DNA from 2 places in the Streptomyces thermocarboxydus genome. Region 1 is predicted to be linked to the other one. Evidence: riboswitches for the same ligand, from Rfam matches in the RefSeq annotation. Region 1 holds a riboswitch; the other holds the start of a gene.

Evidence for each region. Region 1 has a riboswitch for S-adenosylmethionine ahead of AY578_RS08765 (aminotransferase class V-fold PLP-dependent enzyme). Riboswitches for the same ligand answer to the same signal wherever they lie in the genome.
Region 2: linked by a shared signal. The riboswitch ahead of thrC (threonine synthase) and the one ahead of AY578_RS08765 (aminotransferase class V-fold PLP-dependent enzyme) in region 1 are both predicted to bind S-adenosylmethionine.

What each region holds. Positions count from the first base shown of each region.
Region 1 covers NZ_CP058273.1:1,865,130-1,879,264, reverse strand. The annotation lists gene qcrB (cytochrome bc1 complex cytochrome b subunit) at 1-639, shown strand, start outside; gene trpD (anthranilate phosphoribosyltransferase) at 788-1,852, shown strand; SAM riboswitch class IV at 1,925-2,041, shown strand; gene AY578_RS08765 (aminotransferase class V-fold PLP-dependent enzyme) at 2,217-3,605, shown strand; gene AY578_RS08760 (Lrp/AsnC family transcriptional regulator) at 3,700-3,981, opposite strand; gene AY578_RS08755 (rhomboid family intramembrane serine protease) at 3,978-4,715, opposite strand; gene AY578_RS08750 (hypothetical protein) at 4,871-5,110, shown strand; gene AY578_RS08745 (NYN domain-containing protein) at 5,178-6,521, shown strand; gene AY578_RS08740 (C40 family peptidase) at 6,754-7,794, shown strand; gene AY578_RS08735 (C40 family peptidase) at 8,007-9,020, shown strand; gene AY578_RS08730 (lipoprotein) at 9,054-10,247, shown strand; gene AY578_RS08725 (glycosyltransferase 87 family protein) at 10,740-11,975, opposite strand; gene AY578_RS08720 (glycosyltransferase family 4 protein) at 12,097-13,239, shown strand; gene AY578_RS08715 (AMP-dependent synthetase/ligase) at 13,354-14,135, opposite strand, start outside.
Region 2 covers NZ_CP058273.1:3,182,437-3,196,571, forward strand. The annotation lists gene AY578_RS14535 (cold-shock protein) at 1-92, opposite strand, end outside; gene AY578_RS14540 (ubiquitin-like small modifier protein 1) at 523-798, opposite strand; gene thrC (threonine synthase) at 913-2,202, opposite strand; SAM riboswitch class I at 2,220-2,367, opposite strand; gene AY578_RS14550 (glucosyl-3-phosphoglycerate synthase) at 2,504-3,472, shown strand; gene AY578_RS14555 (alpha,alpha-trehalose-phosphate synthase (UDP-forming)) at 3,618-5,006, shown strand; gene otsB (trehalose-phosphatase) at 5,017-5,877, shown strand; gene AY578_RS14565 (DUF3263 domain-containing protein) at 5,993-6,229, opposite strand; gene AY578_RS14570 (extracellular solute-binding protein) at 6,246-7,514, opposite strand; gene AY578_RS14575 (ROK family protein) at 7,630-8,601, shown strand; gene nagA (N-acetylglucosamine-6-phosphate deacetylase) at 8,601-9,764, shown strand; gene AY578_RS14585 (1-phosphofructokinase family hexose kinase) at 9,882-10,811, shown strand; gene AY578_RS14590 (SH3 domain-containing protein) at 10,878-11,261, shown strand; gene AY578_RS14595 (carbohydrate-binding protein) at 11,325-12,254, opposite strand; gene cdgB (diguanylate cyclase CdgB) at 12,369-14,054, opposite strand.

The DNA.
Region 1 (14,135 bases):
ACGCTCGTCCTGGGCGTGTTCATCCCGCTGATGATCTTCCCGCTGGTCCTGGTCGCCATCGCGGTGTACCCGTTCATCGAGTCCTGGGTCACCGGCGACAAGCGCGAGCACCACATCCTGGACCGCCCGCGCAACGCCCCGACGCGCACCGCGTTCGGCGTCGCCTGGATCACGCTGTACTTCGTGCTCCTCGTCGGCGGCGGCAACGACATCTGGGCCACGCACTTCCACCTGTCGATCAACGCCATCACCTGGTTCGTCCGGGTCGCGTTCTTCGTCGCCCCGGTGGTGGCGTTCGTCGTCACCAAGCGGATCTGCCTCGGCCTGCAGCGCCGGGACAAGGAGAAGGTGCTGCACGGCCGCGAGTCGGGCATCATCAAGCGCCTGCCGCACGGTGAGTTCATCGAGGTCCACGAGCCGCTCAGCCAGGAGCAGCTGTACACCCTCACCGCGCACGAGCAGCCCAAGCCGCTCGAGCTCGGCCCGGAGGTCGACGAGAACGGCGTCCGGCGCAAGGTGAAGGCCACCGAGAAGCTGCGCGCGAAGCTCAGCAAGGGGTTCTACGGCGAGGAGTCGCAGATCCCGAAGCCGACCGTCGAGGAGTACAAGGAGATCACGAGCGGCCACGGCCACCACTGATCCCCGAGGCTCCACACGTCGCCACACGACAGCGAAGGGCCCCCGTCCGTTCTGCGGACGGGGGCCCTTCGCCGTGTCCCGGGCTGGATAGGGTGGGTGCGGGACCTTTCCGGTCCCCGACGACCCGTTACGACCGTCAGGAGCGACCATGAGCGCTGTGACCCCCGCTGGAGGCGACACCGCGGCGGGCCGCTCCTGGCCCGCCCTGCTGAACACCCTGCTCGACGGCCGCGACCTGACCGCCGACGAGGCCGCCTGGGCGATGGACCTGATCATGCGCGGCGAGGCGACCGACGCGCAGATCGCCGGGTTCGCGGTGTCCCTGCGGGCCAAGGGCGAGACCGTCGACGAGATCACCGGCTGCGTACGGGCGCTCTACGACCACGCCAACGTCATCGAGGTGCCCGGCGCCACCGTCGACATCGTCGGCACCGGCGGCGACGGCGCCAAGACGGTCAACATCTCCACCATGTCCTCGATCGTCGTCGCCGGCACCGGCGCGAAGGTCGTCAAGCACGGCAACCGCGCCGCGTCCTCCGCATCCGGCGCCTCCGACGTGCTGGAGAAGCTGGGCGTCAACCTCGAACTCACCCCGCGCCGGGTCGCCGAGGTCGCCGAGGAGGCCGGCATCACCTTCTGCTTCGCGGTGAAGTTCCACCCGGCGCTGCGCCATGTGGCCGCCGCCCGCGGCCAGCTCGGCGTCCGCACCGTGTTCAACTTCCTCGGCCCGCTCGCCAACCCGGCGAAGGTGAAGGCGCAGGCGGTCGGCGTCGCCGACGCCCGGATGGCGCCCATCATGGCCGGGGTGTTCGCCGGACGCGGCCACTCCTCCCTGGTGTTCCGCGGCGACGACGGCCTGGACGAGCTGACCACCACCGGCACCTCCCGGGTGTGGGTGGTCCGCGACGGCAAGGTCACCGAGGAGACCTTCGACCCGCGTGACGTCGGCGTCGAGCTGGTCCCGGTGGAGGCGCTGCGCGGCGCCGACGCCTCCTACAACGCCGAGGTCGCCCGCCGCCTCCTCGACGGCGAACGCGGCCCCGTACGGGACGCGGTGCTGCTGAACTCCGCGGCGGCGCTGGTGGCCCTGGAGCCCGGCAGCGGCACGCTCACCGAGCAGATCCGCGCCGGTATGGAGAAGGCCGCCGAGTCCATCGACTCCGGCGCCGCCAGGCGCGTCCTCGACCGCTGGGTCGCCGCCACCAACGCGTAGACGCGGTACGGCCGTCCCGCCATCCGGATACGGGTTGCGGGACGGCCGTCACCTCACGTACGTTCCCTCTCAGGTCATGAGTGACAGCCATCAGGCCCCGGCCGGCTGTCCGGCAACCCTCCGTCCGTGGCGGGGTGCCCCGGGTGAAGACCAGGCCGTGAGCAGCAGGGCTCACGGCAAGCGCGGACCCCTCGCACACCAGGGGTCCTGGTCGTCGAGGAGTTCTCTGTGAGCAAGCGAATGAGTTAGGGCTCCGAGCCCCGCTTCCGCATCCCCTTTTCACTTTCACCTCCGCGCTGGAGCGCGCGCCGTTGTCGGGCCGCCCGCTCGCGCGAGGAATCCCCCTGCCTACGGGAGTTCCGTCATGCCTGCTGCTGCCGCCACCGTCGCCGAAACCTCCACCGTCGCCGCCGAGCCGTCCGTCTGCGCCCCGCTGCCCGTCCTCGGCCGGGACGTCGCCGTCCCTCTCGTCACCGGCGGCGAGGTCACCTACGCCGCCCTCGACTACGCCGCCAGCGCCCCCGCCCTCCAGCGCGTCTGGGACGACGTGGCCGCCTACGCGCCCTACTACGGCAGCGTCCACCGCGGCGCCGGCTACCTCTCCCAGCTCTCCACCGACCTGTTCGAGAACGCCCGCCGGACCGTCGCCGAGTTCCTCGACTGCCGCGCCGACGACCAGTTGGTGTTCACCCGCTCCACCACCGACTCCCTCAACCTGCTCGCCGCCGCCCTCCCCGACGGCTGCGAGGTCTTCGTGTTCGAGACCGAGCACCACGCGGCGCTGCTGCCGTGGCGGCGAGCGGGCCGGGTGACGTTCCTCGACGCCCCCGACAGCCCCGCGCAGGCCGTGGAGACCCTGGAGCGCGCCCTCGCCGACCGCGACCCCCACGGCCCGGCCCTGGTCTGCGTCACCGGCGCCTCCAACGTCACCGGCGAGCTGTGGCCGGTCCGCGAACTCGCCGCCGCCGCGCACGCGCACGGCGCCCGCATCGTCCTCGACGCGGCCCAGCTCGCCCCGCACCGCGCGGTGTCCGTGCGGGACCTCGGCGTCGACTGGGTCGCCTTCTCCGGGCACAAGCTGTACGCGCCCTTCGGCTCCGGCGTCCTGGCCGGCCGCGCCGACTGGCTCCGCGCGGCCGAGCCGTACCTCGCCGGCGGCGGCGCCAGCCGTACGGTCGCCCGGCGCGAGGACGGGGGAGTGGACGTCCAGTGGCACGAGACCGCCGCCCGCCACGAGGCCGGCTCGCCCAACGTCATCGGCGCCTACGCCATCGCCTCCGCCTGCAAGGCGCTCACCGAGGCGGGGTTCGACGCGCTGGCCGAGCGGGAGGACGTGCTGGTGCGCGCGGTGCGGGAGGGGCTGGCGGACGTGCCGGAAGTGCGCTTCCTGTCCCTGTTCGGCGATGACGCGCCCCGGGTCGGGGTGCTGTCCTTCGTGGTCGACGGCTGGAACAGCTCCCACTTCGCGGCGGCGCTGTCCGCCGAGTACGGCATCGGCGTCCGGGACGGGCTGTTCTGCGCGCACCCGCTGGTGCGGAGGCTGCTGGGCGGCGACACGGGCGGCGCGGGGGAGTGCGGGGCGCCGGAGGCGGGGGCGCTGAACGCGATCCGTGTGAGTCTCGGCGCCGGGACGCCGGAAGAGCATGTCGCACGGTTCGTGCGGGCGGTGCGGGAGCTGGTGCGGGACGGAGCGCGGTGGACGTACCGGACGGTGGACGGGCGGTGCGTGCCGGACCCGTCCGGGCGGGCGTGACCTCGTCCGAGGGCCACGTCCTCGAACGCCGGACGGGCTGAATCAGCCCCTCCGGCATTCGAGGAGCGGGGTCCGGGGCGGAGCCCCGGGACGGTCAGTTGTCCAGCCCGATGGCGAAGGCCGCCTCGAGATCGTGCTGCGAGTAGGTCCGGAACGCCACATGCGTGTCCGTGCCCTCGACACCAGGGATCTTGCTGATCCTGCCGGGGATCACCTCGGCGAGATCCTCGTGCTCCCGCACCCGCACCATCGCGATCAGGTCGTACGTGCCGGTGACGGAGAAGACCTCGCTGACGCTGTCCAGCGCGGCGATCTGTTCCGCGATCTCGGGGATCCGGTCCACGCTGGTCTTGATGAGGACGATCGCGGTGATCACGGCTGGTTCTCTCCCTCGGGGGCCGGAGCAGGGGCGGACTTCACTGTAGTCGCCCCGCCGCGCCACACCCATGCGCAGCCGAAGCCCAGCGCGAACCCGACCAGGTGCGCCAGGTACGCCACCCCCGGCCCGCCCTCCGCGGAGCGCCCGGCCGCCGCCCACTGCAGCGCCGCCCAGAACGGCAGCACCGCCCACGCCGGCAGCCGTACCGGCAGGAAGAAGGCGAACGGCAGGAGACTGGTGACCCGCCCGCGGGGGAACAGGAACAGGAAGGCTCCGAGCAGCGCCGAGATCGCCCCCGAGGCACCGACCAGGGACCGCTCGGAGCCGGTGTTGGCGGCCGCGTACCCCAGCAGGGCGAGGTAGCCGCAGCCGGCGTAGCAGAGGGTGAACCGCACCCGGCCCAGCCGTGCCTCGGTCATCGGCCCGAAGACGTGGAGGAACAGCATGTTGCCCAGCAGATGCACCCAGCTTCCGTGCACGAAGAGCGCCGTGGCGGGCGTGAGGGCGGCCGCGGGGGACCCGTCGAACAGGTCTGCGGGGATCACGCCCCAGCGGCGGAAGTAGTCACGCTGCGCGGCGAGCAGCTCGTCCCCGGAACCGTGCCCCGGGTGCAGCTCCGAGGCCGGCCCGATCAGGAAGACCAGGCAGCACAGCACGATCAGGGTGCGGGTGACCGGGGCGGGCGTGGTCCTCAGCGCCCCGGCCGCCGACGCGGTCCAGTTGCGGATCATGGGTACAGAGCATGACGTAACCGGACGCACCCGCGCGAATCGCCTCGCCGCCGTGGACGGGCGGGCGGCGCGGGCCCGGCAGGCCGTAGGGTTACGAGCCACACGCACCGGCCGCCCGGTGCGTCAAGGACACTGGAGAAAGGCGAACAGCCACGATGACGGTTCCCCTGCCGACGGACTCGACGCGGTGGCGCTGCACCCTCTGCGGCAACCTCACCCGCTTCGACGTCACCCGCTCGTCGAAGGTCGTCGAGTACGTGCACCTCGATCTGGCCGGAGAGCCCAAGGTCGAGGAGCGCGAGGTGCTCGATGAGACGATCGAGTCGGTGCGGTGCCGCTGGTGCAACGCCGTGGACCAGGTGGAACTCGTGGACAGGCCGGGCGCCGGCTCCTGACAAGGGGCGGGCCCCGCTGACGGCGACCCCGCGGACGGGGCCGCACACAGGCATTGGGGTGTGACGGATGGTGGAGACCACGGGCGGGGGGCCGCAGGACGGCGCCGCCGAGGTGCTCGACCGTCCGCTGCCCGACGGGGTGCGCCGCAGGGTCGTCCAGATCGTCGCGGACGGCTTCGGCGGGCTCACCGTCGCCGAGCTTCCCGCGCAGCTGCGGCAGTACGCCCGGTTCACCCCGACCCGCCGCGCCAAGTTCGCCGGGAACGCGATGGCCGCGGCGCTGGAGACCGATCCGCTGTTCCGGCAGCGGATCGGGGAGAAGCTCAGAGAGGCCGAGCCGGAACTGACCGGCGCCCTGGACTCCGGCTCCCCGCCCCCGGCCGCGGACCCGCTCGATGTGGCGGCCGCGGCCTACGTGCTCCGCCCGCCGGGCTGGGTCAAGCTGGTCACCGCCGCCGGCGAGGAGGCGCAGCGCGCCGACGCCGAGCGCGCCGACGAGGAGACCCGCGCCGAGCTGGAGCGGCTGCGCGCCGAACTGGACCGCGCCCGCGAGCACACCCGCTCCGAGACCGAGCGGCTGCGCGCCGAGCTGGACGCGGCGAAGAAGGAGACCGACTCCCTGCACCGCAAGCTGCGGTCCGCCCTCGCCGACGTCAAGCGCGGCGAGGCCGCCCTGCGCAAGCTGCGCGGCGAGATGGACGCGGTGCGCGCCGAGAGCCAGGCCCAGGTGTCCGCCGCCGAGAGCGAGTCCCGGCGCCTCAAGGCCCGGCTCGGGGAGACCGAGGCCGCCCTGGAGGCCGCCCGCCGTGCCGCCCGTGAAGGCCGCAGCGTCGAGGACATGCGTGTGCGGCTGCTGCTCGACACCGTCCTCGACGCCGCCCAGGGGCTGCGGCGCGAACTGGCGCTGCCTCCCGTCTCCGTGCGGCCCGCGGAGACCGTGGACGCCGTCGAGCCGGGCCGGATGACCCCCAAGGACATCGCCGCCCGCGCGCTGTCCGAGGACGACCCGGCCGTCCTCGACCAGCTCCTCGCCCTGCCGCAGGCGCATCTGGTGGTCGACGGCTACAACGTCACCAAGACCGGCTATCCGCAGATGCCGCTGGAGAAGCAGCGGCTGCGGCTGCTCGGCCAGCTCGCGCAGCTCGCCGCCCAGACCGGCGCCGAGGTCACCTGCGTCTTCGACGGGGCCGAACTGGCCGCGCCGGTGCTGCTGGCGCCGCCGCGCGGGGTGCGGGTGCTGTTCTCCAAGCCGGGCGTCACCGCCGACGAGCTGATCCGCCAGCTCGTGCGCGCCGAGCCGCCGGGGCGGCCCGTCATCGTCGCCTCCACCGACCGTGAGGTCGCCGACGGGGTCGCACGCGCCGGCGCGCGCCCCGTCGCGTCCGCCGTGCTCCTCAAAAGGCTTTCTTAGTATCTGAGCACTTCCGTCCCTCGTGTAACGTACAGGCTCAATGCCTGAATTGACGGAACCCTCACGCAACGTAGCGTCAGGACGGCGTCACTGCAGGTGAGTTGTCACGTAATAAACGCGCTGTAGCGGAGATTTTGTGCCCGGGGATTTGAACTGATCACAAGAGAATCACTAGGGTCTGCCTTCGAACCCTCGCTCGCGCGATCACTCTCCCGAGAAGGAGCTCGTCTCCGTGGCGTCCCACCGTCGTCCCAAGCAGCCGAGCCGCGCACGCGTGACCGTGCTCACCACCGCTGCCGCTGCTGCCGTCGTCATGAGCTCGCAGGCCGCCAACGCGGCCCCCAGCGAGAAGCCGAGCAAGGACGAGGTCAAGGCCAAGGTCGACAAGCTCTACGAGCAGGCGGAGCAGGCCACCGAGAAGTACAACGGGGCCAAGGAGAAGCAGGAGAAGCTCCAGAAGGAGATCTCCACCATCCAGGACAACGTCGCCAAGGGGCAGCAGGAGCTCAACGACCTGCGCGACGGCCTCGGTTCGATGGCCAGCGCCCAGTACCGCAGCGGCGGCATCGACCCCTCCGTCCAGCTCTTCCTCTCTGCCGACCCGGACGACTACCTCGACAAGGCGTCCACCCTGGACCAGTTGAGCGCCCAGCAGGTCGACTCGCTGAAGAAGATCCAGGAGAAGCAGCGCGAACTGGCCCAGCAGCGCGCCGAGGCCGCCGAGAAGCTCAAGGACCTCTCCTCGACCCGGGCCGAGCTCGGCAAGAAGAAGAAGGAGGTCCAGGCCAAGCTGGCCTCCGCGCAGAAGCTGCTCAACACCCTCACCGCCGAGGAGAAGGCGAAGCTCGCCGAGGAGCAGAACCGCGCCACCCGCGACAGCATGCGTGACGCCCTCTCGGGCAACGTCCCGGCCGGCTCCGGCCGCGCCGCCGCCGCCTTCGCCGCCGCGCAGAGCAAGCTCGGCACCCCGTACGTCTACGGCGCCACCGGCCCGTCCTCCTTCGACTGCTCGGGCCTGACCTCCTGGGCGTACGCGCAGGCCGGCGTCGGCATCCCGCGTACCTCCGAGGCCCAGACCGGCGCCGGCACCAAGATCTACTCGGTGGACCAGCTCAAGGTCGGCGACCTGGTGTTCTTCTTCAACGACCTGCACCACGTGGGCCTCTACGCGGGCAACGGCCAGATCATCCACGCCCCCCGCACCGGCACCGTCGTGCGCTACGAGTCGATGAACACCATCGGCGGCCCCTTCATGTTCGGCGTCCGCGTCTGACCCACCGGGGTCCGCCCTGCCGGACATCGCCCCCGGGTGCCCCCGTTCGGGGGATTCCCGGAGGCCCCGCACCACCCCCACGCCCCGCCGCGACCCAGGTCAACGGCGGGGCGTCACCGTGTGTGCCGCCCTGGCCGTGGCTCCGCGGGCCGCCCCGACGGCTACTGTCTGCCGCGTTTCCCTGTCCGCCAGCGGAAGGAGCGCGACTTCCCGTGGGGTCCCATCGCCGTACCGCACCGTCCTCAGGGTCCGAGCGGAGCACCGCCCTCGCCCTGGGCCTGCTCTCCGCGGCCGCCACCGCCCTCGGCGCGGTACCGGCCACGGCCGCACCCCAGGAGGACACCCGGGCCGAGGTCGACCGTCTCTACCGCGAGGCGGAGAAGGCCACCGAGGCCTACAACGCGGCCGACGAGCGCGCCGGTGCCCTGCGCCGGGAGATCGCCGACGCCCAGGACGGCATCGCCCGCAAACAGCAGCGCGTCAACTCCATGCGGGAGGCGCTGGGTTCGCTCGCCGGTTCCCAGTACCGCTCCGGCGGCCTCGATCCCGCCCTCTCCCTGCTGCTCTCCGAGGACCCGGAGGACTACCTCCGCAAGGCGTCCGTCCTCGACCGCATCGGCGTCCACCAGACCGCCGAACTGAGGAAGCTCCGCGGCACCCTGCGCTCGCTGTCCCAGGACCGGGCCGAGGCCTCCAAGAGGCTCGGCGCCCTCGAACGCAGCCGCAAGGCCGCCGCCACCCACAAACGCACCGTGGAGCACAAGCTCGCCGAGGCCCGCCGGCTGCTCAACTCCCTCCCGGCCGCCGAACGCGCCGCCTGGGACCGCGCCTCCCGCTCAGGCCGCACCGACCTCCTCGGCCCCGGAGAGGCCCCCGCCTCCGGCCGCGCGGCCGCCGCCGTCGCCGCCGCCCGCTCCGCCCTCGGCAGGCCCTACGTGTGGGGCGCCAACGGCCCCCACGGCTTCGACTGCTCCGGTCTCACGCAGTGGGCCTACGCGCAGGCCGGGGTCGCGCTGCCGCGCACCTCGCAGGCCCAGCGGTACGCCGGCCGGCAGGTCCCGCTGTCCGAGGCCCGCCCCGGCGACCTGGTCCTCTACCGAGCCGACGCCTCCCACGTGGCGATGTACATGGGCAACGGCCAGGTGATCCACGCCCCGTACCCCGGCGCGCCCGTGCGCTACGACCCGGTCGGCATGATGCCGGTCTCCTCGGTCACCAGGGTCTGACTCCCGCGGTCCCGCGCCCGTACCCTCGGAACGGTGGCCGGTCGAACGCGGGTTTCGCAGGCGGCGGTGGCGGCGTTGTGCCTGCTGCTCGCCGCCCTCGTGGGATGCGGCGGCGGCCCCGCCGTGGACGCCGCCCGCGCGGAGGTGCAGTCCCTCCTCGACCGGCGCGCCGAGGCCGTCCTCGACCGGGACGCCGCCGCCTTCGCCCGCACCGGCACCCGCGACGGCTTCGACAACCTGCGCGCGGTGCCCCTCGCCGACTGGTCCTACCGCCTCACCGCCCTGGACCGCACCGGCGACCACGCCACCGCCGCCGCCGACCTCAGCTACCGGGTCGACGGCCACGACCGCTCCCCGGTCGTCACCGCCCGCACCCTGAGCCTCAGCCGGGACCGCGACGGGCACTGGTCGGTGGAGTCCGACCGCCCCGCCGAGAAGTCCGGCCAGCAGCTCTGGGACCAGGGCCGCGCGCAGGCCGTGCGCGGCGAGCACAGTCTGGTGCTGGGCGTCGGGCAGTCCGAGGAGACCCTGCGCGACTACGCCGCCCTCGCCGACCGCGCCGTGCCCGCCGTCTCCGACGCCTGGCGCTCCGCGTGGGACCGCGGCGTCGTCGTCCTCGTCCCGGAGACCCTGGAGGACATGGCGGGCCTCCTGGGCTCGCCCCCGTCCTCCTACCGGGGCATCGCGGCCGTCACCACCGGGGCGACGGGAGGCGGGCCGCGGGCGCCCGCGGACCGGGTGATCGTGAACCCGGATGCCTTCGGGCTGCTGGGCGACTCGGGGCGGCAGGTCGTCCTCACCCACGAGACCGCCCATGTCGCCACCCGCGCCCACACCTCGGCGGCGACACCGCTGTGGCTCTCCGAGGGGTACGCCGACTGGGTCGGCTACCGCGGCTCCGGCCGCACCGCCGCCGAGGCCGCGCCGGAACTGGCCCACGCCGTGGGGCGGGGGGAGGTGCCGGACGCGCTGCCCGAGGACGGTGACTTCGGCTTCACCGGGGACGCGGAGGGGCTGGCGCGGGCGTACGAGGGGAGCTGGCTGGCGTGCAGGATGATCGCGGAGCGGTGGGGCGAGGAGAAGCTGGGGGAGTTCTATCGCGCGGTGGGGGCGCATGAGGGGCGGGAAGGGGCTGTCGAGGATGCGATGGGGCGTGTGCTGGGGGTGACGCCGGAGGAGTTCACACTCCGGTGGCGGGACTTCGTGCGGGGCGCGCTGGCGGAGTGAGGCGGGGTGTCGTCGGCGGGTGGGGGCGGTGGGGGTTGGTCGCGCAGTTCCCCGCGCCCCTGAAGGGCGTCTCCGCCGCTGCGGGCAGTCGTGCCCCTTGGGGCGGCACGGGTGGGCGAAGCGGCACCCCCGCGGCGCGGCATTTTCGTCACGGCGCTCAGCCCGGTCGCCCGCGGCGACGGACGCGTGGCTTCGTCATTGGTGGGTGCCAGCTGCGGCCCGTCGGTGGCTGGTCGCGCAGTTCCCCGCGCCCCTGAAGCCGCGGCCGCTGACAGCGCACCCCCGCTGCTGCGGGCCGGCTGCCGCCGTCGCTGCGGGCAGTCGTGCCTCTCCCAGTGCCTTAAGGGTCTGGGAGGTGCCCCCAGGGCGGTGGGGGTACCTCGCGCTCGAGCGAAGCCGTGAGTGGCGGAGGGTGGGCGCAGCGGCGCCCGTTCAACGCCGGGTGCGGGGCCTCCGTGGCTGTCGCGCAGTTCCCCGCGCCCCTTCAGGGCGTTACGAAGGCACTCGCGTTCGTTCCGCCCGGGACGGGTCCGGCGCTGAGGGGATTTCCCTCCGGGCCGGCACCGTCGCTCGCCACAAGGTGCGGGCTGCCATGAGCGACGCCACCACCAGGAGGCCGTTGCGGAGCGCCAGCAACGTGACGCCCAGGGCGTCGCTCGCCACCACGTGGGCGAACCACAGGGGGAACTCCAGCATCGTCACCGGGCACGCCACCAGCACCAGGACCGCCGGACGCCCCATGCGGCTCTCCCGGAAGCACAGGCACACCGCCGCCGTCCCCACCAGCCACACCATGTACTGCGGACTGATCACCCTGCTGGTGACCGTGAACAGCAGGACCGCCGTGAACGCCGCGTCCGCCGCCGTGTGCGGGGCGAACCGGGTCGCCAGCAGCCGCCACAGCACCAGCCATGCCAGCGCGGCCCCGGTCAGGAACAACGCCCCCGTCGACACCCAGCTCACGTACGGACCGAGGAACTCCACCGAGCCGTAGTTCAGCAGCACCTCGCCGTCCCAGCCGTGGTGCCGGGCCACATGGAACACCAGCGACCCCAGCGACTCCACCTCCGTGCCCCGGTCCCGCTGGAAACCCAGGAACGCGAACGCGCCCGGCATCGACACCGCGAACAGCCCGGCCACCACCACGCCCGTCACCGCCGCCGACACCCACACGGCCCGCCTGCGCACCGCGAGCAGCAGCAGCGCCGGCCACACCTTCAGCAGCGCCCCGAACGCCATCAGCGCGCCCGCCACCCGTGGATGCCGGCCGGCCGCCAGCAGCGCGGCCACCGCGACCGCCGTCACCATCACGTCGTAGCGGGCGTACACCGTCGGACCGAGCAGCGGCACGCCCGCCACCCACAGCCACGCCCCGCGCCGGGAGCGGCCCCCGCCGCGCGCCCCGCGCAGCAGCAGCGCCAGCGTCGCCGCGTCGGCCGCCAGCGCCAGTACGAAGAAGGCCGTGGCGTACTCCAGGAAGGGCAGCACGGCGGGGGAGAGGACCGCCAGGGCCGCGGCGGGCGGGTACTGCCAGGTCACGTCCTCCTGCGGAAACGTTCCGGTGACCAGGACGTCGTACCAGCCCCGGTAGATCACCGACACGTCGCTGGTGACGTCCGGGCCCGGGAAGACCACCACCTTCAGCACACACAGCAGCAGTGCCGCGCGCGTCACGCCCCAGATCCCCAGCAGTCCGGCCAGAGACCCCCGTGCGGCCGTCGGTTCCACGTGATTCCTGCCCGTCCGGTGTGCGGTCGATGAGGGGCCATGATGTCCCGGAAGCCGGTGCACATGCCACCGAGCAGCGCCGTGGCGGACGCGCGACAACCGTTCGGTAGGGTCGGCGGCGATGCACAAGACCCTGATCGTCACCAACGACTTCCCGCCCCGTCCCGGCGGCATCCAGGCCTTCCTGCACAACATGGCGCTGCGCCTGGACCCGGAGCGCGTGGTCGTCTACGCCTCCACCTGGAAGCGCACCCGGGAGGGCGTCGAGGCCACCGCGGCCTTCGACGCCGAGCAGCCCTTCACCGTCGTCCGTGACCGTACGACGATGCTGCTGCCCACCCCGGCCGCCACCCGGCGGGCCGTGGGGCTGCTGCGCGAGCACGGCTGCACGTCGGTGTGGTTCGGGGCGGCGGCGCCGCTCGGCCTGATGGCCCCGGCGCTGCGCCGGGCGGGCGCCGAGCGGATCGTGGCCGCCACCCACGGCCACGAGGCCGGCTGGGCCCAGCTGCCCGCCGCACGGCAGCTGCTGCGCCGCATCGGGGAGTCCACGGACACGATCACCTACCTGGGCGAGTACACCCGCTCCCGGATCGCCCGCGCCCTCACCCCGGAGGCCGCCGCGCGCATGGTGCAGCTGCCGCCCGGGGTCGACGAGAAGACCTTCCACCCCGGCTCCGGCGGCGACGAGGTGCGCGCCCGGCTCGGGCTGACGGACCGCCCGGTGGTCGTGTGCGTCTCGCGTCTCGTGCCGCGCAAGGGCCAGGACACGCTGATCCGGGCGATGCCCGCGATCCTCGCCGCCGAGCCGGACGCCGCCTTGCTGATCGTCGGCGGCGGCCCCTACGAGAAGGACCTGCGCCGCCTCGCCGCCGACACCGGCGTCGCCGCCTCCGTCCGCTTCACGGGCTCCGTCCCCTGGTCCGAGCTGCCCGCCCACTACGGCGCGGGCGACGTCTTCGCGATGCCCTGCCGGACCCGCCGCGGCGGCCTGGACGTGGAGGGCCTCGGCATCGTCTACCTGGAAGCCTCCGCGACAGGCCTCCCGGTCGTCGCCGGCGACTCCGGAGGCGCCCCCGACGCGGTCCTCGACGGCGAAACAGGCTGGGTGGTCCCCGGCACGTCCCCCACCGAGACGGCCGACCGCATCACGACCCTCCTCGCAGACCCCGAACTCCGCGACCGCATGGGCCGCCGCGGCCGGGAGTGGGTCGAGGAGAAGTGGCGCTGGGACCTCCTCGCCGACAAGCTGAAAACACTCCTGTAACGCGAGAGCCGCCCTCGAAGGGCGGCTCTCGCGTTACAGGGGCGCGGGGAACTGCGCGACCAACCCCCACGCACCCGCACCCGCCAATGGCGAGCACAGGCACCCCAGTTGGCGCTACTTCGCGTAGATCGCCTCGATCTCGTGCGCGTAATCCTTCGCCACGACATTCCGCTTCAGCTTCAGCGAAGGCGTCAAATGCCCCGACTCCTCCGTGAACTGCGCCGGCAGCACCCGGAACTTCCGCACCGACTCCGCCTTGGACACCGCCGCGTTGCCGTCGTCCACCGCCTCCTGGATCGCCGCCAGCAGATCCGGGTCGTCGCACAGCGACACCGCCGTCGACCCCTCCGGCTTGCCGTGCTCCGCGCACCAGCGGTCCAGGAACTCCTCGTCGAGGGTGATGAGCGCGCCCACGAACGGCCGTCCGTCGCCGACCACCATGCACTCCGCGACCAGCGCGTGCGCCCGGATGCGGTCCTCGATGACCGCCGGGGCGACGTTCTTGCCGCCGGCCGTCACCAGGATCTCCTTCTTCCGGCCGGTGATCCGCAGATAGCCGTCCTCGTCCAGGGTGCCGATGTCCCCGGTGTGGAACCAGCCGTCGGCCAGCGCCTCGGCGGTCGCGCCCGGGTTGTTCCAGTACTCCTTGAACAGGTGCTCGCCGTGCAGCAGCACCTCGCCGTCGTCCGCTATACGCACCACCGAGCCCGGCAGCGGCTGGCCGACCGTGCCGATCTTCTGGCGGTCCCACGGGTTGAAGGCGGTGGCCGCGCAGGACTCGGTCAGGCCGTAGCCCTCCAGCACGCTGAAGCCGATGCCGCGGAAGAAGTGGCCGAGGCGCTCACCGAGCGGGGCGCCGCCGGAGATGGCGTACTCGCCGCGTCCGCCCAGCACCG
Region 2 (14,135 bases), 1.3 Mb from region 1:
CTGTAGTGGACGAAAACATCCGCACCACCGTCGACCGCGATGAAGCCGTACCCCTTCTCCGCGTTGAACCACTTGACGGTGCCCTGAGCCATGCCTAACTCCCCTATTACTGGCCCTTGCACAGATCCACACTTCGCGGACCCGGGTCAGACCTCACCCCCCAACGGTTGGGGGCGTGCGCCGGAACGCGTCGACCGCGGCTGAATGTATCTGTCCAACTGCCGTCTGCAACAGGTCAATCGGACGAGAAATCTGGACGCCACCGGTCCGGAATGTGGCAAGAATTCGCCAGAATTCAGGGCAAGTCGGGCCGGGCAAAGGTGACAAAAGCCGCGAAAGGAGCCCGCACTTTGGCTACATCCAGTCGGGTCTGCGGCAGGAATTCAGGGTTCCCGATCTTCGGATCGGGAGCGCGTTCCCCAACTCTACCGCGCTCAACCCCATGGAATTGCCCCCTCCGCATCTCTCACGGAGGGGGCAATGCCATAAACGCTCGGTAACGGTCATTACCGAAGGTAATGATCAGCCTCCGGCGACCGCCGGAATGATCGAGACGCCGGCGCCCTCGGGGGTGGCCGTCTCGAGCCCCTGCTCGAAGCGCACGTCGTCGTCGTTGACGTACACGTTCACGAACCGGCGCAGCTTGCCCTGGTCGTCCAGGACGCGGGCGGCGATGCCCGTGTGGTTCTTCTCCAGGTCCTGGATGACCTCGCCCAGGGTGGCCCCCTCGGCGACGACCTCGGCCTTGCCACCCGTGTAGGTGCGCAGGATGGTGGGGATGCGGACGGTAACGCTCACTTTTGAACCTCCGGTCGGATGACGTACTCAGGGGCGCGGGGCCGTGCTCGATGTGCGGCTACCGCCGCGTGGGCGCGAAGAACCCCCACTGGCCCGCGGACGGCAACGAAGCTGCTAGACGAGCCCAGCCTCACGGAACGACTCCAGACTGGGCCGGATCGTCGCCGTGAGCCCCGTCCCCGCCACCGCGTCCAGCGTCTTGAGCCCGTCCCCGGTGTTCAGCACCACGGTCGTGAGGGACGGATCCAGCAGCCCGTCCTCGATCAGCTTCTTCGTCACGCCGACCGTGACCCCGCCCGCGGTCTCCGCGAAGATCCCCTCCGTGCGCGCCAGCAGCTTGATCGCGTCGACCACCTGCGCGTCCGTGACGTCCTCCACGGCGCCGCCCGTGCGCCGGGCGATGTCCAGCACGTACGGCCCGTCCGCCGGGTTGCCGATCGCCAGCGACTTGGCGATGGTGTCCGGCTTCTGCGGGCGGACGACGTCGTGCCCCGCCTTGAAGGCGGTGGACACCGGCGAGCACCCCTCGGCCTGGGCGCCGAAGATCTTGTACGGCTTGTCCTCGACGAGCCCGAGCTTGATCAGCTCCTGCAGCCCCTTGTCGATCTTCGTGAGCTGCGAGCCGGAGGCGATCGGGACGACCAGCTGGTCGGGCAGGCGCCAGCCGAGCTGCTCGCAGATCTCGTACGCGAGGGTCTTGGAGCCCTCGGCGTAGTACGGCCGCAGGTTGACGTTGACGAAGCCCCAGCCCTCGCCGGCCGGGTCGCCGATCAGCTCGGAGCAGAAACGGTTCACGTCGTCGTAGTTGCCCTCGATGCCGACGAGCTCGCCGCCGTAGACGGCGGCCATGACGACCTTGCCCTGCTCCAGGTCGTGCGGGATGAACACGCAGGAGCGGAAGCCGGCCCGGGCGGCGGCGGCGCCGACCGCGCCGGCCAGGTTGCCGGTGGAGGAGCAGGACAGCGTGGTGAAGCCGAAGGCGCGCGCGGCCTCCAGGGCCTGGGCGACGACGCGGTCCTTGAAGGAGTGCGTGGGGTTGCCGGAGTCGTCCTTGACGTAGAGGCCGCCGGTGACGCCCAGCTCGCGGGCCAGGTTGTCGGCCTGGACGAGCTTGGTCCAGCCGGGGTTCAGGTTGGGCTTGGTCGCCACGTCCGCGGGGACGGGCAGCAGCGGCGCGTAGCGCCAGATGTTCGCAGGACCCGCCTCGATGCGCTTGCGGAGCTCTTCGGTGTCGTACCCGGAGAAGTCGTAGGCGATCTCCAGCGGGCCGAAACACTCCTCGCAGGCGAAGACGGGGCCGAGGGGCACACGGTGGCCGCACTCGCGGCAGGACAGCGCGGCGGCGGGACCCAGGTCTACGGAGTTCGCGGAGTCGGTGGTGCTTGCAACAGTCTGCACAGCCATGGAGGCGAGGCCCTTTCTCCTCATCTTCCTCACGACGCACTTCGCCGCGAGACGGATTTGGCACCTTCCCTAGCCGGGAGCCTCGCCACGTCCGCGTGACAGGAACCGACTGGAGGGTTGCCGGGGCTTCATCGGGCCGTATCCCTCTGCCCCTCTGGATGAGCGGTGTTCAGTTGTGCGCCGTGCGACCCCGGGATGCGGGGCCCGTCGGCGTTGTTCAAGACTGTAACCGAAGGCCCGGACGGCGGAGCGAGCCGTCCGAACCCCGAGATGGATCACCGGCCAGTGAGGAGCCCGGACCGTGCTGGAAGAAGTCGAGCGCTGGCTGATCGAGCGCTCCTGGTCGGTCGCCGACCGTCCCCTGCACCGGGTCCTGGCGGCGAAACGGGCCTCGGGACAGTCGGTGAGCGTGGTGCTGCCCGCGCTGGACGAGGAGGCCACCGTCGGGGAGATCGTCTCCGTCATCCGGCACGACCTGGTGCTCCAGGTGCCGCTGGTCGACGAGGTCGTGGTGATCGACTCCGGCTCGACCGACCGCACCTCCGAGGTGGCCGCGGCGGCGGGCGCGAGGGTGGTGCACCGGGACTCGATCCTGCCCCGGATACCGGCCGTGCCCGGCAAGGGCGAGGTGCTGTGGCGGTCCCTGCTGGTCACCCGCGGCGACATCGTGTGCTTCGTCGACGCCGACCTGAAGGACTTCTCCTCCGACTTCGTCACCGGCGTCGTCGGCCCGCTGCTCACCGACCCCGGCATCCAGCTCGTGAAGGCCATGTACGACCGGCCGATGACCCGGGCCGACGGGAGCACCACCGGCGCCGGCGCCGGACAGGGCGGCCGGGTCACGGAGCTGATGGCGCGCCCGCTGCTCAACATGCACTGGCCGCAGCTCGCCGGGTTCGTGCAGCCGCTGGGCGGCGAGTACGCGGCCCGCCGCAGTCTCCTGGAACAGCTCCCGTTCCCCGTCGGGTACGGCGTCGAGCTGGGCATGCTGGTCGACGCGCTGCACCTGGTGGGCCTGGACGCGCTGGCGCAGGTGGACGTGGGCGTGCGCAAGCACCGGCACCAGGACGGGCAGGCGCTGGGCCGGATGGCCGCCGCGATCTACCGCACCGCCCAGCTGCGGCTGGCCCGCGCACATCTGCTGCGGCCCTCGCTGACCCAGTTCGAGCGCACCGGGGACGCCTTCGAGCCGCGCACGTACTCGGTGGACACCGAGGAGCGGCCGCCGATGACGGACATCGCGGAGTACCACGCGCGCCGGGTGGCGTGACCCTGCCGGGCCGCCCCGTGCCCCCGGGGTGGCCCGACCCCGCCGGCCGGCCCGGTGCGGCCGGGTGGCCTGACCTCGTCCACGCCCGGCCGGTGTGACGCACCGGCACGTTTGAGGCCCGGGGGGCCGGGCTAGGTTGAGGCGTATGGCTTCAAGCTTCGGTGCAGCTCAGGTGCTGGTCGCCTCCAACCGGGGGCCCGTGTCGTACGCGGTCGCGGACGACGGTTCGCTGAGGAGCAAGCGGGGCGGCGGAGGACTGGTCTCCGGCCTCTCGGCCATCGGCTCCGGATCGGGCTCGCTGTGGGTGTGCTCGGCACTGTCCGACGGCGACCGCGAGGCCGTGCGGCGCGGCGTCGCGGTGGACGGCGTGCGGATGCTGGACATCCCGGCCGACGTGCACGCGGACGCCTACAACGGCATCGCGAACTCGGTGCTGTGGTTCGTCCACCACATGCTGTACCAGACTCCGCTGGAGCCGGTGTTCGACGCCGAGTTCCGCCGCCAGTGGGCGTCGTACGAGACGTACAACCGCGCGTTCGCCGAGGCGCTGGCCGAGGAGGCCGCCGAGGGCGCGGCCGTGCTGGTGCAGGACTACCACCTGACCCTGGTCCCCGGCATGCTCCGCGAGCTGCGCCCCGACCTGCGCATCGGGCACTTCTCGCACACGCCGTGGGCGCCTCCCGAGTACTTCGCGCTGCTGCCCGACGACATCGCGCGGCAGGTGCTGCGCGGCATGCTCGGCGCCGACCGGCTCGGCTTCCTCACCCGCCGCTGGGCGGACGCGTTCACCACGTGCTGCGAGCGGTTCGCGGGCGGGCTCGGCGACACCCGCATCGGGGTGCACGGCCTGGGCGCCGACGCGGACTTCCTGCGCGCCCGCTCGCACGAGGCGGACGTGGACGAGCGGATGGCAGCCCTGCGGGAGGAGATCGGCGAGGGCCGCCAGGCCATCGTCCGGGTCGACCGCACCGAGCTGTCCAAGAACATCGTGCGCGGCCTGCTGGCGTACCGGCGGCTGCTCGACGACCGGCCCGAGTGGCGCGAGCGCGTGGTGCACGTCGCCTTCGCCTACCCGTCCCGGCAGGACCTCGCCGTCTACCGCGACTACACGGCCGAGGTGCAGCGGGTCGCCGAGGAGATCAACGAGCAGTACGGCACCCCCGGCTGGCGCCCGGTCGTGCTCCACGTCAAGGACGACTTCGCCCGCTCGCTGGCCGCGTACCGGCTGGCCGACGTGGCCCTCGTCAACCCCATCCGCGACGGCATGAACCTGGTCGCCAAGGAGGTCCCGCTGGTCTCCGACGCGGGGTGCGCCCTGGTGCTGTCCCGTGAGGCGGGCGCCCACGAGGAGCTCGGCGAGGACGCGATCACCGTCAACCCGTACGACGTGGTCCAGACGGCTCAGGCCCTGCACGAGGCGCTGTCGATGCGTCCCGAGGACCGCACGGAACGCAGCAAGCGGCTGGCCGCGGCGGCGACGGCGCTGCCGCCGGCGCGGTGGTTCCTGGACCAGCTCGAAGCGCTGCGTGGATAGGTTGGGGCGCATGGCCAGTCAGACGGATTCCACGGACCCCGGCGACCTGCCGACGCCCTCCACGCAGGCCGGGCGGGACGGACTCGACGCGCTTCTGGCCCACCCGGGCAAGGCGCTGATCGGGCTCGACTTCGACGGCACGCTCGCGCCGATCGTGCCCGACCCCGAGCAGGCCCGCGCCCACCCGGACGCGGTGCCGGCGCTCGCCGCGCTCGCCCCGAAGGTGGCCTCGGTGGCGGTCGTGACGGGTCGCCCGCCGGGTGTCGCCGTACGGCACGGCGGTTTCGCGGGCGTGCCCGGTCTCGAGCACCTGGTGGTGCTCGGCCACTACGGCGCCGAGCGCTGGGACGCGGTCACCGGTTCCGTCACCGCCCCCGCCCCGCACCCCGGCGTCGCCGCCGCCCGCGCGGAGCTGCCCGGGCTGCTCGACCGGGTGGGGGCGTGGCAGGGCACGTGGATCGAGGAGAAGGGGCGCGCGGTCGCCGTCCACACCCGCAGGGCGTCCGACCCGCAGGCCGCCTTCGAGGCGCTGCGCGCTCCGCTGACGGACCTCGCGACGCGGCACGGTCTTGTCGTGGAGCCGGGGCGGCTGGTGCTGGAGCTGCGGCCGCCGGGGATGGACAAGGGGGTCGCGCTGCTGGAGTACGCGCGGGAGATCGGGGCGGGGTCGGTGTTGTACGCCGGGGACGACCTGGGCGACCTCGCCGCCTTCACGGCGGTGGACAAGCTCCGTGCCTCAGGCACGCCGGGGGTGCTGGTGTGCAGCGGCAGCGAGGAGGTCACGGAGCTGCGTGACCGGGCCGACCTGGTGGTGGACGGGCCGGCGGGTGTGGTCCGGCTGCTCCGGGCGCTGGCGGCCCGGCTCCCCTGACGAGGGGTTCCGCCCCCGCCGCCCCTTCCCGTCCCGTCCCTGGCCAGCGGGCTGGAATCAGCCCCTCCGGCGTTTGAGGAGCGGGGTCCGGGGCGGGGCCCCGGGGTCGGGTATGTCACCGCTCGCCGCGACGCGCCTCCCGCACCCGCCGCAGCCGGTTCACCGTCACGGGATCGTGGGCCAAAGCCCGCGGATCATCGAGCAGCGCGTTCAGCAGCTGGTAGTACCGCACCGGCACCAACCCCAACTCCTCCCGGATCACCCGCTCCTTCACCCCGGGCGACACGACCCCCCGCCGCTCCAGCGCGAGCACCGCCCGCTCCAGCTCGCCCAGTTCCTCACCCTCACCCATGCCGGCAGGCTAACCGCTACCCCGCGCTGTCCGCCCGCACAGCGGCCGCCTGCAGCTCCCCCAGCACGTCCTCAGGGCTGCCCCCCGGCTCCACGGCCCGCCCGATCTTCTGCTTGATCGCCGCGTTCACCGCGGCCCACGACGTCTTGCCCACCGGATACAGCTGCGACAGCGGCAACTGGTCGAGGAACGGCTTGAGTTCCTTGTCCTGCCCCGACGCCGCCATCGCCCGCGACGCGGAGTTGGTGACCGGCAGCAGGTCGTACTCGCGGGAGAAGTCGAGCACGTTCTCCTCGCTGTAGACGAAGTCGAGGAAGTCCCCGATCTCGTCGCGGTGCCCGTTCTTCTCGAACGCCATCATCCAGTCGGCGACGCCCAGCGTGGAGGGCGTCTCGCCGTCGGCGCCGGGGATCGGCACCATGCCGTACTTCACGCCCTTCTTCTTCGCCATCTCCATCAGCGAGGGGTGCCCGTTGAGCATGCCGACGTCCCCCGCGGCGAACGCCTGGAACGCCTTCGCGCGGTCGAGCTTGCCGGGGGCGACGGGCCCGGTGAGGCCCTTGCCGACGAGTTCGTCCCGCAGCCAGCTGAAGGTCTCGACGTTCTCCGTGGAGTCGATGCCGTAGGTGCCGCCGATGTCGGTGTAGCCTCCGTCGCCGCTGAGCAGCCACTGGAGGGTCTCGGCCTGCGCCTCCTCGGGGCCGAGGGGGAGCGCGTACGGGAACTTCACCCCGTTCGCCTTGAGCGCCTCGGCGCATTCGACCAGCTCGTCCCAGGTCTCGGGCGGGGTGAGCCCGGCCTCGGCGAAGAGGGACTTGTTGTAGAACAGCAGCCGCGTGGAGGCGGCGAACGGCATGCCGTACTGCACGCTGTTGAGCTCGCCCGCGCCGGAGAGCTGGGAGAGGAAGTCCGCCTGGACGGGGATGGAGAGCAGGTCGCCGGCGCGGTAGAGCAGGCCCTGGGAGGCGTAGTCGGCGTACGCGCCGATCTGGGCCATGTCCGGCGGGCTGCCGGCGTCGACCATCTCCTTGACCTTGCGGTCGACGTCGTTCCAGGAGTAGACGCTGACGTCGATGTCGACGTCGGGGTGGTCGGTCTCGTACCGCTCGACCAGGCCGGCCCAGTACTTCTTGCTGCTGTCGGCGGCGCCGTTGCCGTAGTCGGCGGCGACCAGTGTGAGGGTCACGTCGGAGGAATCGCCGCCGACCCCGCATCCGCTCAGGACCGCTGCCAGTCCCAGCGCGGACACCGCCGCGATCGTCCTTGTCCTGACCCGCCCTCGCACGTGCTCTCCCCTGGTCCGGCGCCGCGCGCCATCCGTAGTTCCGATAATCGGATTAAGGTCTACACCACGTGAGTGGACTAGACCTCTTGTGGGTCCACGGGCCACACTGTTCCCCGTGAAACATGTCATCGCCCTCGACGTGGGCGGCACCGGGATGAAGGCCGCCCTGGTCGGGGCGGGCGGCGAGCTGCTGCACCAGGCCCGCCGTCCCACCGGCCGCGAGCGCGGCCCGGACGCGGTGGTCGAGGGCATCCTCGGCTTCGCGGCGGAGCTCCGCGCCCACGGCATCCGCGCCCACGGCGAACCGGCCTCGGCCGCCGGCGTCGCCGTGCCCGGCATCGTCGACGAGGCGGAGGGCGTCGCGGCCTACGCCGCCAACCTCGGCTGGCGCGACGTGCCCCTGCGCGCCCTGCTCTCCGAGCGGCTCGGCGGCGTCCCCGTGGCCCTCGGCCACGACGTGCGCACCGGCGGCCTCGCCGAGGGCCGCATCGGCGCCGGGCGCGGCGCCGACCGCTTCCTCTTCGTTCCGCTCGGCACCGGCATCGCGGGCGCCATCGGCATCGACGGCAAGGTCGAGGCCGGCGCGCACGGCTTCGCCGGCGAGATCGGCCACATCGTCGTACGGCCCGGCGGCACGGAGTGTCCGTGCGGTCAGCGCGGCTGTCTGGAGCGGTACGCGTCCGCGTCGGCCGTGAGCCGGGCGTGGGCCGAGGCGAGCGGCGACCCGGACGCGGACGCGGCGGACTGCGCCAAGGCCGTCGCCTCGGGCGACGAGCGGGCCGTACGGGTGTGGCAGGAGGCGGTGGACGCGCTCGCCGACGGGCTGGTCACCGCGCTCACCCTGCTGGACCCGCGCACGCTGATCATCGGTGGCGGGCTCGCCGAGGCGGGGGAAACCTTGTTCACACCGCTGCGGGAGGCCGTCCGGCGGCGGGTCACCTTCCAGAAGCTGCCGTCCCTGGTCCCCGCGGCCCTCGGGGACACCGCCGGATGCCTGGGCGCGGGACTTCTCGCCTGGGACCTGATCGGGACCGGGACCACCGATCCCTCGGCCGAGACCACTGACCCCTCGGAGGTAACCACCTGATGGCCCCCACCAAGGTTCTCACCGGTGCCCGGGTGGTCCTGCCCACCGGGACCGTGGACGACGCCCGCGTGACCGTCGAGGGCACGCGCATCGCGGCCACGGAGCCCGGCACGTCCCCCGCGGAGGGGACGGCCGGGACGGTCGACCTGCGCGGCCACTGGCTGGTCCCCGGCTTCGTCGACATCCACAACCACGGCGGCGGCGGGGTGTCCTTCGCCGGCGGCACCGCCGAGGACGTCCTCCAGGGCGTCCGCACGCATCTGCGCCACGGCACCACCACCGTGGTCGCCTCCGCCGTCACCGGCGACCTCGACTTCCTCGCGCGGCACGCGGGGATGCTGGCGGAGCTGGCCCAGCAGGGCGACATCGCCGGCATCCACTTCGAGGGGCCGTTCATCTCCCCCTGCCGCAAGGGCGCCCACGACGAGACGCTGCTGCGCGACCCCGACCCGGCGGAGGTCCGCAAGCTGATCGACGCGGCCCACGGCCACGCCCGGATGATGACGCTCGCCACCGAACTCCCCGGCGGCCTGGACTCCGTGCGGCTGCTCGTCGAGCACGGGGTGATCGCCGCCGTCGGCCACACCGACGCCACCTACGAGCAGACGGTGGCAGCCGTCGACGCGGGCGCGACCGTCGCCACCCACCTGTTCAACGCGATGCCGCCGCTCGGCCACCGCGCCCCCGGACCGATCGCCGCGCTGCTGGAGGACGAGCGGGTCACCGTCGAGCTGATCAACGACGGCACGCATCTGCACCCGGCGGCCCTGCAGTTCGCGTTCCACCACGCGGGCCGCGACCGGGTCGCCTTCATCACCGACGCGATGGACGCGGCCGGCTTCGGCGACGGCCGCTACATGCTCGGCCCGCTGGAGGTCGAGGTCGCGGACGGCGTGGCCCGGCTGGTGGAGGGCAACTCGATCGCGGGCTCCACGCTCACCCTGGACCGCGCCTTCAAGCGGGCGGTGACGGTGGACGGGCTGCCCGTCGAGGACGTCGTCGCGGCGGTCTCCGCCAACCCGGCGCGGCTGCTCGGCCTGTCCGACCGCATCGGCTCTCTGGAGCCCGGAAAGGACGCCGACCTGGTCGTCCTGGACGACGCCTTCGAGCTGGTCGGCGTCATGCGCAAGGGGGAATGGGCGGTCGCGCCCCAACTGGTCTGATCCGTCCCCGGGATCGGCCCACAGTGGCCTTTCCCGGGGGTGGGCCGACCGCCTTCCTTTTGGCATGATCGTGACCCCGGGGCCACGGAAGGCAGGCAAGAGGGGGAGGTCGGCCCGGTGATTCTCACGGTCACGCTGAACACCGCTCTCGACATCACCTATCGCGTCCCGTCCCTGCGGACGGGCGCCTCCCACCGGGTCTCCGAGGTGCTGGAACGCCCCGGCGGCAAGGGCGTCAACGTCGCCCGGGTACTGGCCGCGCTCGGCCACGAGGTGACCGTCACCGGCTTCTCGGGCGGCCCCACGGGACGCGTCCTGCGCGACCGCCTCGCCGAAGTGCCGCGCCTCACCGACGCGTTGCTCCCGGTCTCCGGCGCCACCCGCCGCACCGTCACCCTCGTCGACGACCGCACCGGCGCCACGACCCATCTCAACGAGCCCGGCCCGGACATCACCCACGCCGAGTGGTCCGCGTTCCAGGAGGTCTACGAGGACCTGCTGGCGTCCGCCTCGGCGGTGGCCCTGTGCGGCAGCCTGCCCCCGGGCGTCCCGGTCGGCGCGTACGCGGGACTGTGCCGCACGGCCCGCGCGGCCCGGGTACCGGTGCTGCTCGACACGAGCGGGGCGGCGCTGCGCCGCGGGGTGGCCGGGCGGCCGGACTTCCTGAAGCCCAACACGGAGGAGCTGGCCGAACTCACCGGCTCCCACGAGCCGTTGCGCGCCACCCAGGACGCCCGCCGCCGGGGCGCGGGCACGGTGATCGCGTCCCTGGGCGCGGAGGGCCTCCTCGCGGTGACCCCGGAGGGCCGCTGGCGCGCGACCCCGCCGGCCCCGCTGACCGGCAACCCCACAGGCGCGGGCGACGCGGCCGTCGCGGGCCTGCTGTCCGCCCTGGTGGAACACCGCCCCTGGCCGGAACGCCTGATCCGCGCCACAGCCCTCTCGGCGGCGACGGTCCTCTCCCCCACAGCGGGCGACTTCGACCGGGCGGCCTACGACCGGTTCCTGACAACGGTCACGGTCACGGGCGTGGCCACGGCGGCTTGAGATCAACTGCGACCGAAATGCACCCTGCGCCCAACCTGTGTAGCTCATAAGATCATCAGCGACCAAATGATCAAGCTCTCGCAGGGGGAACACATGCGAAAGTCGACGGTACTCAGGCAGCTTGCCGCGGTAGGCATGACGTGTCTGGCCCTCACTGTCACCACCACGTCCACCGCCTCGGCGGAGAACATCCAGGCCGGCGCCTGGCAGAAGGACGGCCACGACTTCAACATACGGGCCGCCGCCAGCACTTCGGCTGCCAAGATCGTGACCATCAAGGACCCTGACACCAGAGTTCCTTGCGGTGCGTCGAGGTGCACGCGGAACAACAACGGCGGCACGTACACCTGCTGGTCCGGTGGCCCCACCGACAACGACTGGCTGAAGGTGCGCTGGGCCGGCAAGACCGGGTGGGTCGCTGCTCTGTGCGTTGAGGTCGGACGCCTCTGACAGCTTCAACACAGCGGCCGCCGGTGTTCTGCACACCGGCGGCCTCCGCATCTCCGCTGCTGCCTACTCCTTGACCTGGCCTTCCTTGATCCACACCTGGTCGAGCAGCACGTTGCACTTGTCGCCGTCGCCGCAGGACAGCGAGATGGTGTTGGTGCCCTCGTTCAGCGTCGGCCAGGCGTAGGTCTTGGTCCAGCCCTTGGAGAAGTCGCCGCCCTTGGCCTCGGCAAAGTTGTCCATGTTCAGCTTGCTTCCGAACGGCTTGCCGTTGACGGTGAGCGTCATCGACTGGGGCTCGTCGGCCGTGCTGTAGCGGAAGAAGACCGTGTACGGGCCGCCCTTCGGGATGCCGTCGACGGTCCAGGTGACCGAGGCTCCCGGCTGGTTGAGGTTTGTCACGTAGATGCCGCCGTCGGACTGGGCGCCCTCGACGTCCGAGGCGGTCGTGACGCCCGGCGACAGGCGGAGCGCCTTGGCGTCGATCGTCGGCGACTTGAACTGCTCCTCCTCCTTGTCCTCCTCCGAGGACGACGGGCTCGGCTCGCCGGTTTGCTGGGTGGCCGTCGGGGACGGCCCCGCCTCGTTGCCGCCCTTGTCGTCGTCGTCACCGCTGAGCATGGCGACGCCGATGCCGATGACGACCGCCGCGACCACGGCGATCGCGCCGATCAGCAGCCCCTTGGTGTTGGGGCCGCCGCCACGGCCGCCGCGGGAGGGCTGGGTGCGTGCGGTGGGCGCGCCCCCGGGCAGCGTCTCCGGCGCGGCGTAGTGCGCGCTGGGCTGGCCGAAGGCGCCCTGCTGGGGCGGTGCCTGCGGGGCGGGCCCCTGCTGGCCGTACTGGCGGGAACCGACCGGCCGCACCCGGTTCACCGAGTTCGGGTAGCCGTAACCCCCGGACGGCGGCTGGGCTCCGTTGGCCTGCCCGTCGGCGTACAGATAGCCGAACGGGTCGTCGTCCTCGGGCGTGCTCGCGCCGTTGTTGCCGGGCGTCATCCCCTGTGCTCCTAGCTGCGGATCGGGTGCGTACGTGTGCGGAGAAGCCGAGCCTACCCGGTTCCACTGACCCGAAAGGGTGACCCGGACCGCATCAACCCGCCGACCTGGAGATCATCCGGCACGTCTGTGCTGTTTGGGACGAGATCGTTTCTCGACGTACATCCGCTCGTCGGCCGACTTCAGCACTTCGTCGGCCGTCATGCCGCAATGGGCCCACCCGATGCCGAAGCTGGCCCCCACCCGCACGGCCCGTCCCTCGGCACGGATGGGCTGGATGATCTCGTTGCGCAGCCGTACGGCGAGGTCCTGCGCGTCGGCCCGGCCCAGCCCGTCGGCGAGGATGACGAATTCGTCACCCCCTAGCCTGGCGACGGTGTCGCCGTCCCGCACGCCGTTGCTGAGCCGGCGGGCGACCTCGATGAGAACCGCGTCACCCGCGTTGTGCCCGAACCGGTCGTTGATCGACTTGAAGCCGTCGAGGTCGCAGAAGAGCACCGCGAGCCCCTTCGTGCCGTCGTCGGCGTCCGCGGCGGGCGCGACGGTGTGCACATGGTGGTCGAAGCCGTCGTACGCGTCGCTGCCGGGCGGGAAGTCGAAGTCGTGGCCGCGGTCGAAGGCGGGCGGGCCGAAGGCGGCGTCGTGGGAGTCGAAGGACTCGTAGGGCTCCATGGAGTCCACGGCCGCCGGCAGCGCCTGCGGCTGCTGGCTGCACAGCCGGGCGGAGAGCCGGGAGCGCAGTTCCGCGGAGTTCGGCAGGCCGGTGAGCGAGTCGTGGGAGGCGCGGTGGGCGAGCTGGAGCTCGCGGCGCTTGCGCTCCTCGATGTCCTCGACGTGGGTGAGCAGGAAGCGCGGCCCGTCGGCGGCGTCGGCGACCACCGAGTTCCGCAGGGAGACCCATACGTAGGTGCCGTCGCGCCGGGCCAGCCGCAGTTCCGCCCGGCCGCCCTCGGCGGAGGTGCGCAGCAGGGTGCCTATGTCCTCGGGGTGGACCAGGTCGGAGAAGGAGTAGCGGCGCATCGCGGAGGCGGGCCGCCCGAGCAGCCGGCACAGGGCGTCGTTGGTGCGCAGGATGCGGCCGTGCTGGTCGCCGCCCATCTCGGCGATGGCCATGCCGGAGGGCGCGTACTCGAAGGCCTGCCGGAAGCTCTCCTCGCTGGCCCGCAGCGCCTGCTGCTCGCGCTCCAGACGGACGAGGGCGCGCTGCATGTTGGAGCGCAGCCGGGCGTTGCTGATCGCGATGGCGGCCTGGAAGGCGTACATCTGGAGGGCCTCGCGGCCCCAGGCGCCGGGCCGGCGGCCGTTGCGCGGGCGGTCGACGGAGAGCACGCCGATCAGTTCGCCGGAGGTGCCGCCGCCCGCGGGGCCGGGCGCGTACATGGGGGCGAAGAGCCGGTCGGAGGGGTGCCACTCGTCCTCGAAGCGGGGAGCGGGCCCGTCGGTGTACCACTGCGGGACGTCGTCCTCGTCGAGGACCCAGCCCTCGGTGTGCGGTATGAACACCAGGTCGCCCCAGCGCTCGCCCATGGTGAGCCGGCGGTCCCAGGACTCGCGGGAGCCGACCCGGCCGGTGATGAGCGCCTCCGCGGCCGCGTTCCCGGACAGGGCGGCGACCACCAGGTCGCCGTCGGGGCGTACGAGATTGACGCAGGCCAGCTCGTACCCGAGGGCGCCCACGACGCCGTCGGCGACCGTCTGCAACGTGTCAGCCAGACTGCGCGCCGTGTTCATGTCGGCCATGGCCCGGTGGAGTTGTCGCAGCGATGCCAGACGGACGTAGGGTTCCGACTCGGTCTCCATCCTCGCCCTCCCCCCGAGACCTCGCAGCGCATCAAGGGTCATCATCGGCGTATCGTCGCAGCAGCTTCCCCGCCACTGAAT